2 linked regions of the Variovorax sp. PBL-E5 genome follow. The protein of the gene in region 2 interacts with the protein of the main gene of each other region in a pairwise test. Links are inferred from orthologs where the notes say so. Each region holds a gene or a part of one and is shown on either strand. Other genes may lie near its edges.

What was found.
Region 1: the proteins of dnaE (region 2) and WDLP6_RS12970 interact in binary tests that used the Escherichia coli proteins (3 or more experiments, as listed by UniProt). The link is inferred for Variovorax sp. PBL-E5 from one-to-one orthologs.

What each region holds. Positions count from the first base shown.
Region 1 is NZ_LR594671.1:2,662,499-2,665,806, forward strand. The notes cover bases 183-3,181. They hold WDLP6_RS12970 (pyridoxal phosphate-dependent aminotransferase), read right to left. Parts: upstream 2,266-3,181; coding sequence 1,099-2,265; downstream 183-1,098. Other genes in these bases: WDLP6_RS12960 (acyltransferase family protein), read left to right, coding at 183-745; WDLP6_RS12965 (DUF3309 family protein), read right to left, coding at 830-988; WDLP6_RS12975 (CysB family HTH-type transcriptional regulator), read right to left, coding at 2,262-3,181. In the rest of the region: more of WDLP6_RS12960, read left to right, coding at 1-182; more of WDLP6_RS12975, read right to left, coding at 3,182-3,203; WDLP6_RS12980 (sirohydrochlorin chelatase), read right to left, coding at 3,268-3,308. UniProt on the Escherichia coli protein: Shows aminotransferase activity with methionine and histidine as substrates, and to a lesser extent also with phenylalanine.
Region 2 is NZ_LR594671.1:2,298,643-2,302,961, reverse strand. What follows is about bases 309-4,318. They hold dnaE (DNA polymerase III subunit alpha), read right to left. Parts: upstream 4,010-4,318; coding sequence 509-4,009; downstream 309-508. Other genes in these bases: WDLP6_RS11215 (sulfurtransferase), read left to right, coding at 4,071-4,318; tolA (cell envelope integrity protein TolA), read left to right, coding at 309-492. In the rest of the region: more of tolA, read left to right, coding at 1-308; more of WDLP6_RS11215, read left to right, coding at 4,319-4,319. UniProt on the Escherichia coli protein: DNA polymerase III is a complex, multichain enzyme responsible for most of the replicative synthesis in bacteria. This DNA polymerase also exhibits 3' to 5' exonuclease activity. The alpha chain is the DNA polymerase catalytic subunit.

The sequences.
Region 1 (3,308 bases), 360 kb from region 2 along the record:
CAACGTGCTGTTCCTCAATCAGATCGTCACCGCGACCTCCTTCGTCGGGCCTGCATGGAGCCTCGCGCTCGAGTTCTGGCTCTACAGCCTCACGCCCCTGTTCTTCACGCTGAAGGACTCGACCTTGCGAAAGCTCGTGTTCGTGTCATTCGGCTGCTACGTGGCGTACACCTGCGGACGCACCTTGTTCCATCTGGACTACTATGCCGGCCTCGGATACGGCGCCAATTTGTTGCTGCTGGCGTTCATCTGGCTGGCCGGGCTGCGGCTGGCGAGGAATTTGCAGAACCCAGTGCCGGTCCTGAAAGACATCGCACTTATCTTCACGGTGCATATCCTGCTCGCGGCGGCCATTCAGTTCGGCTGGCGCTGGAAGCACGGCGGGGTGCCCGATTTCTTCACGCACGACATCGTCGACAACCTTCTGCAAGCCTGCACCCTCGCCCTGGTGCTCTGGGCCTTCGTGCGCCTGGCGCGCAGGCCGATCCAGAACGCGCGCGCATCCGCAGTCCTGCGTTTGCTGGGTGATATTTCCTATCCGCTCTACCTGGTTCACATGTCGGTCTACTTCCTGCTCAAGCAGACGGGTCTGCGCTCGCCGATTCTTTTCTATGTCTCGGCGGTCGCGGTGTCGTTCGTCATCTATTGGGTGCTGGACTTCTATTCGCAGCGCCGCCATCTGCGGCCTGCCGCGACTGCAGGAGGCGGCCGTCTGGCGACCGGCGTGCCGCGCGGCGAGAGCTGAGCGGGCATCATCGAACCGAGCAGGTAAAGAAAAACCCGCCGAAGCGGGTCTTTCTGCAGGGGTATCGAACGACGCCTGGGGGCTCTATATGCGGCCCATCACGAGCAACACGATCACGATGACCAGCACCAGACCGAGGCCGCCGCTCGGACCATAACCCCAGCTGCGGCTGTAGCCCCAGCTCGGCAGCGCGCCGACCAGAAGCAGGATCACGATGATCAGCAGGATCAACGACAGGGACATGGAGTTCTCCTAGGGCGGAATGTTTGGAAGAGCCGATGCTCGACGCCTTCCTTCGGCACCCTCGACGGAAGGCGCGCCTTCCCGCGGTCAGGACTCTTCTACCGCGGATGTCAGAGCCGTGCCAGTCGGTCGATGGCCGCCTGCAGCGTTTCGTCCTTCTTGGCAAAGCAGAAGCGAACCACGCGCTGGTCGAATCCATCGCCGTAGAAGGCCGACAGCGGGATGGCCGCGACGCCGATCTCGCTCGTCAGCCACTGACAGAAGTCGGCTTCGCCCAGGTCGCTGACTTCGCTGATGTCGACGCACTGGAAGTAGGTTCCCGCGCTGGGCAGCAGCTTCAGCCGCGTGCTGGCGAGGCCGGCCGCGAACAGATCGCGCTTGTGCTGGTAGAAGGCCGGGAGTTCGAGGTACGGCGCCGGATCGGCCATGTAGCTCGCCAGCGCATGCTGCATCGGCGTGTTGACCGTGAACACGTTGAACTGGTGCACCTTGCGGAATTCCGCCGACAGCGGCGCCGGCGCGGCCACGTAGCCGACTTTCCAGCCCGTCACGTGATAGGTCTTGCCGAAGCTGCTCACGATGAAGCTGCGTGCGGCCAGGTCCGGGAACCGGCTCGCGCTTTCGTGGCGGGCGCCGGCATAGACCATGTGCTCGTACACCTCGTCGCAGATCACCAGCACATCGGTGGGTGCGAGCAGCGACTCGAGCGCGCGCATCTCGGCTTCGGTCCACACCGTGGCGCTCGGGTTGTGCGGCGTGTTGACGATGATCGCGCGCGTGCGCGGCGTGAGGGCGGCCGCGATCTTGTCGAAGTCCGGACGGAAGGTGCCCGGCGTCAGCGGCACGCGCACCACTCTGCCGCCGGCCAGTTCGATGTTGGGCACGTAGCTGTCGTAGCAGGGTTCCAGCACGATCACTTCGTCGCCCGGCCGCACCACGGCCAGGATGGCGGTGATGATCGCCTGCGTGGCGCCGGCGGTGATGGTGATCTCGGTCTGCGGGTCGTAGCCGTGGCCGTAGAGGGTCTCGATCTTCGAGGCGATCGCCTGGCGCAGCGCCGGGATGCCGGGCATCGGCGGGTACTGGTTGTGGCCGGCCGCCATCGCGCGCGTGACGGCTTCGAGCAGCCTCGGATCGCAATCGAAATCCGGGAAACCCTGGCCGAGATTCACCGCATTCTTCTCGGCGGCCAGTGCCGACATCACGGTGAAGATGGTGGTGCCGACCGCAGGCAGCTTGGTCGTGACGGCGGGCGTGCGGGCAAGGGCGGAGCTCACAGTTCGTAGTCCTGGTTGTGACCGGCCAAGGCCTTGGCGATCAGGTTGCGGTCGAGCCGGTCCGACAGCAACTCGGCGAATTTGAAGACGAAGTTGCGCAGGTAGGCGCTGCGCTTGAACGCGACACGCGCGATGTTGACGCCGAACACGTGGCCCATCGGACGCACGACGAGATCGGCATTGGAGTCGTCGCGCACTGCCATCTCGGCCACGATGCCGACGCCGAGGCCGAGCCGCACATAGGTCTTGATCACGTCGGAATCGATGGCTTCGAGCGCGATGCGCGGCGTGAGCTTCTTCTGTGCGAACGCATGGTCGATGCGCGTGCGGCCGGTGAAAGACGGGTGGTAGGTGATGATCGGCTCGTTCGCCAGGTCGTCGAGCGAGATGCGTTCCTTGTCCGCCAGCGCATGGGTCTTGGGCAGCACCAGCACGTGCTGCCACTCGTAGCACGGCATGGTCACGAGCTCGGCGTAGTCGGCCAGCGATTCGGTGGCGATGCCGATCTCCGCGATCTCGTCGATCACCATGCGCGCGACCTGATCGGGCGAGCCTTGGTGCAGGCTCACGTTGACTTTCGGATAGGCCTCGCGCAGCCTGGCCACCGGCACCGGCAGCACGTAGCGCGCCTGCGTGTGCGTGGTGGCGATCGACAGGGTGCCGCTGTCCTGCGCGCTGAACTGCTCGCCGATGCGCTTGAGGTTGCCGACCTCGCGCATGATGAGTTCGATGCTCGCGAGCACGTGCTGGCCCGGTTCGGTCACGCGTTTGAGGCGCTTGCCGTGGCGCGCGAAGATCTCGACACCCAGTTCCTCCTCGAGCTCGATGATGGCCTTGGACACGCCAGGCTGCGAGGTGTGCAGCGCCTTGGCCGCCTCGGTCAGATTGAGGTTGCGCCGCACCGCTTCCTGCACAAACTTGAACTGGTGAAGATTCATAACAAATTCCGTCTTAATTCGGTTTTTATTATGCCTTCGGAGTCTATGTCGGATCGGCGTCCGGTCATCGGCCCAATGCCTTCAACGCCAGCAGTTCGATCACGT
Region 2 (4,319 bases):
CGCAAGAAGGAAGAGCAGCAGAAGCAGGCCGAGCTGAAGAAGCAGCAGGACGCCGCGGCCAAGCAGGCCGAAGCGGCGAAGAAGAAAGAGGCCGACGCCAAGCAGGCGGCACAGCTGGCGGCGGACCGCGCAGCCACGCTCAAGCGCATGCAGGGCCTCGCGGGCGCAAGCGGCGACGACAACTCGAAGGGAACGGCGCTGAAGTCCTCGGGCCCGTCGGGCAGCTACGGCGGCCGGGTCGCGGCGGCCGTGCGGCCCAACGTGGTGTTCCCCGATGCCGATCTGGTGAGCGGCAATCCGGGCGCGGAGTTCGATGTGCGTCTGGCGCCCGATGGCACCATCGTCGGCACGCCCACGCTGACCAAGTCCAGTGGCCTGCCCGCCTGGGACGAAGCCGCGCTGCGTGCCCTGGAGAAGACGGAGAAGCTGCCGCGCGACATCGACGGCACCGTGCCGCCACGGCTGATCGTCACGCTGAAGCCCAAGCGCTGAAGCAGCGCTTCAGCCGCTATTCGTAGACCACCGCCGCACGCCCCGCATCGGCCTGCGCCATCCAGCTCGCCAGCGCCGCATCGGTCGGAAAGAACTTCGCGCGTTCGCCCAGCTGCAGTTCGACCTGCGCGCCGCCGCGCGCCATCGACAGCCGCACGCCGAGCCCTTGCAGCAGCTCGCCATGCTCGCTCTGTTCGGTGCGCGGCGGAAACTCCTTCACCAGCCGCGCGATGTCCGGCGCCTTGCCGTTGACCGCCACGCGCAGGAACTTGCCGAAGCGGCAGCGCGCCGTCGCCAGGTCCCACACCTGCTGAACCTGGAAGCGCGCCTCGAAGCCGCCGCGGCCAGGCTGCAGCCGGCCGCTCACGATCACCAGTTCGTCGTCCTTCAGCACGTTGCGGTTGGCGTTGAAGAGCGCCTCGTCGGCCGTCGCATCGATCGCGCCCGACTTGTCGTCGAGCTTGAAGATCGCGAGCCGGCCGCGCTGGCCGTTGATGACGCGGAAGTCGCTCACGATGCCCGCGATGACCTGCTGCTCGCGGCTGTCCATGAGCTCGTCGATCTCGCGCTTGCAGAAGCGCCGCACCTCGTGCGCGACCTCATCGAACAGGTGCCCCGACAGGTAGAAGCCGATCGCCGTCTTCTCGTAGGTCAGGCGTTCCTTCACGCCCCAGGGCGTGGCATCGATCAGGTCGGGCTCGGCCGTCGCGCTGCCGTGCTCGCTGTCGCCGAAGATGTCGACCTGTGCCGCATTGGCTTCGGTCGCGCTGGCGAACTCGAAGGCGCGGTCGAGCGAGGCGACCAGCGCGGCGCGGTTCTGCTGCAGCGAATCGAAGGCGCCGGCCTTGATCAGCGCCTCGACCGTGCGCTTGTTGATGCGCTGGCGGTCCACGCGCACGCAGAAATCGAACAGGCTCTGGAACGGACCACCCTCTTCCCGCGCCTTGACGATCGCCTCGACCGCGAGCTGGCCCGTGCCCTTGACCGCGCCGAGGCCGTAGCGGATCACCTTGTCGGTGACCGGCTCGAAGCGATGGTGGCCGCGATTGACATCCGGCGGCTCGAAGGTCATGCCGAAATTCTTCTGCGCGTCCTCGAACAACACCTTCAGCTTGTCGGTGTCGTCCATTTCCACCGTCATGTTGGCGCAGTAGAACTCGGCCGTGTAGTGGACCTTGAGCCAGCCCGTGTGATAGGCCAGGAGCGAATAAGCGGCCGCGTGCGACTTGTTGAAGCCGTAGCCCGCGAACTTCTCCATCAGGTCGAAGATCTCGTCGGCCTTGGGCTGGTCGATGTGGTTCTTGGCCGCACCGGCGCGGAAGATCTCGCGGTGCTCGGCCATCTCCTCGGCCTTCTTCTTGCCCATCGCGCGGCGCAGCAGGTCGGCGCCGCCGAGCGAGTAGCCGCCCAGGATCTGCGCCGTCTGCATCACCTGTTCCTGGTAGACCATGATGCCGTAGGTTTCCGACAGCATCTCCTCCACCAGCGGATGCGGATACTCGACCGGCTCGCGCCCGTGCTTGCGCGCGACGAAGCTCGGGATCAGGTCCATCGGACCCGGGCGGTACAGCGCGTTGAGCGCGATCAGGTCTTCCAGCCGCGTCGGCCGCGCATCCTTGAGCATGCCCTGCATGCCGCGCGATTCGAACTGGAACACCGCCTCGGTCTTGCCTTCGGCAAACAGCTTGTAGGTGGGCGAATCGTCGAGCCGGATGTTCTCGTAGGCGAAGTTCTCCTGGCCCTTGTGGCGCGCGACGATGAAGTCCTTCGCGATCTCGAGGATGGTCAGCGTCGCCAGGCCCAGAAAGTCGAACTTGACGAGCCCGACCGCCTCGACATCGTCCTTGTCGTACTGGCTCACGGCCGAGTCGCTGCCGGGCTGCTGGTAGAGCGGACAGAAGTCGGTGAGCTTGCCCGGCGCGATCAGCACGCCGCCCGCATGCATGCCGATGTTGCGCGTCATGCCTTCGAGCTTCTGCGCCAGCTCGACCAGCATGCGCACTTCCTCTTCCTTCTCGATGCGGGCCGCGAGTTGCGGCTCCATCTCGATCGCGTAATTGTTCTTGTCGCCTTCGGGCTTGGGCGACGGCGGATACTGGATCGTGACCGGCTGGCCGGGCTTGTTCGGAATGAGCTTGCTGATGCCGTCGCAGAACATGTAGCTCATGTCGAGCACGCGGCCGACGTCGCGGATCGCGGCGCGCGCGGCCATGGTGCCGAAGGTCGCGATCTGGCTCACGGCGTCGCGGCCGTACTTGTCCTTGACGTAGTCGATCACGCGGTCGCGGTTGCCCTGGCAGAAGTCGATGTCGAAGTCGGGCATCGAGACGCGCTCGGGATTCAGGAAGCGTTCGAACAGCAGCTTGTATTCGAGCGGATCGAGATCGGTGATCTTGAGCGCATAGGCCACCAGCGAGCCCGCACCCGAGCCGCGGCCCGGGCCGACCGGGCAGCGGTTCTTCTTGGCCCAGTTGATGAAGTCGCCGACGATCAGGAAGTAGCCCGGGAAGCCCATCTTGAGGATGGTGTTGATCTCGAACTCGAGCCGTTCGACGTAGCGAGGCCGCTCGGCATCGCGCTTGGCGGCATCGGGATAGAGATGCGCGAGCCGCTCTTCCAGCCCCTCGAACGAAGCGACGCGGAAATAGGCCTCGATCGGCATGCCGTCGGGCGTCGGGAAGTTCGGCAGCTGCGGCTTGCCGAGCGTCAGCGTGAGGTTGCAGCGGCGCGCGATCTCGACCGTGTTGGCGAGCGCACTCGGCACGTCGGCGAAGAGCTGCGTCATCTCGGCCGACGACTTGAAGTACTGCTCGCGCGTGAACTTGCGCACGCGGCGCGGGTTGCCGAGGATCTCGCCTTCGGAGATGCAGACGCGCGCCTCGTGCGCCTCGTAGTCCTCGGCGGTGGCGAACTGCACCGGGTGCGTGGCGACCACCGGCAGCCCGAGCCGCGCGGCCAGTTGCACGGCCGCGAGCACGTGCGGCTCGTCCTCGGGTCGGCCGGCGCGCTGCAACTCGATGTAGAAGCGATGCGGGAACAGGCCCGCGAGCTGCAGCGCGATCTCCGCCGCGCGTTCGGCCTGGCCTTGCAGCAGTGCCGCGCCCAGCGGTCCGGCCTGCGCGCCCGACAGGGCGATCAGCCCCCCCTGCAGTTCTTCGAGCCAGGCCAGCTTGACCACCGCCTGGGCCTGGCCCCGGCCGACGTTCTGGGTCCAGGCGCGTGCGAGCAGTTCCGACAGATGCAGATAGCCTTCGGTGTTCTGCACCAGCAGCACGATGCGCGTCAACGACGCGATGTCGCTGCCCAGCCCTTCGAGGAAGACCTCGACACCCAGCACGGGCTTGACGCCCTTGCCGCGCGCCTCCTTGTAGAACTTGACCGCGCCGAAGAGGTTGTTGAGGTCGGTGATGGCCAGTGCAGGCTGGCCGTCGGCCGCGGCGGCCTTGACGACTTCGTCGATGCGGTTGGTGCCGTCGACGACGGAGAACTCGGTGTGCAGGCGCAGGTGAACGAACATGGGTCCATTGTAGAAAGCGCCACCCCACGATGTGATGTGGCCATCCCTACAATCGCGCCCCGTGCAAGAGATTTTGAATATCGCCGCCTACAAGTTCGTGCCGATCGACGACGGCGCGGCAGTGCGCGAGACGCTGCGCGCAAGCACCCATGCACTCGGCCTCAAGGGCACCGTGCTGCTCGCGCCCGAGGGCATCAACCTGTTCGTGGCCGGCGCGGCCGATGCCGTGGACGCATTTCTCGATGGCCTGCGCGCCGACGCGCGCTTCGCCGACCTGGAGGCCAAGCGGAGCTGGTCCGAAGCCCAGCCC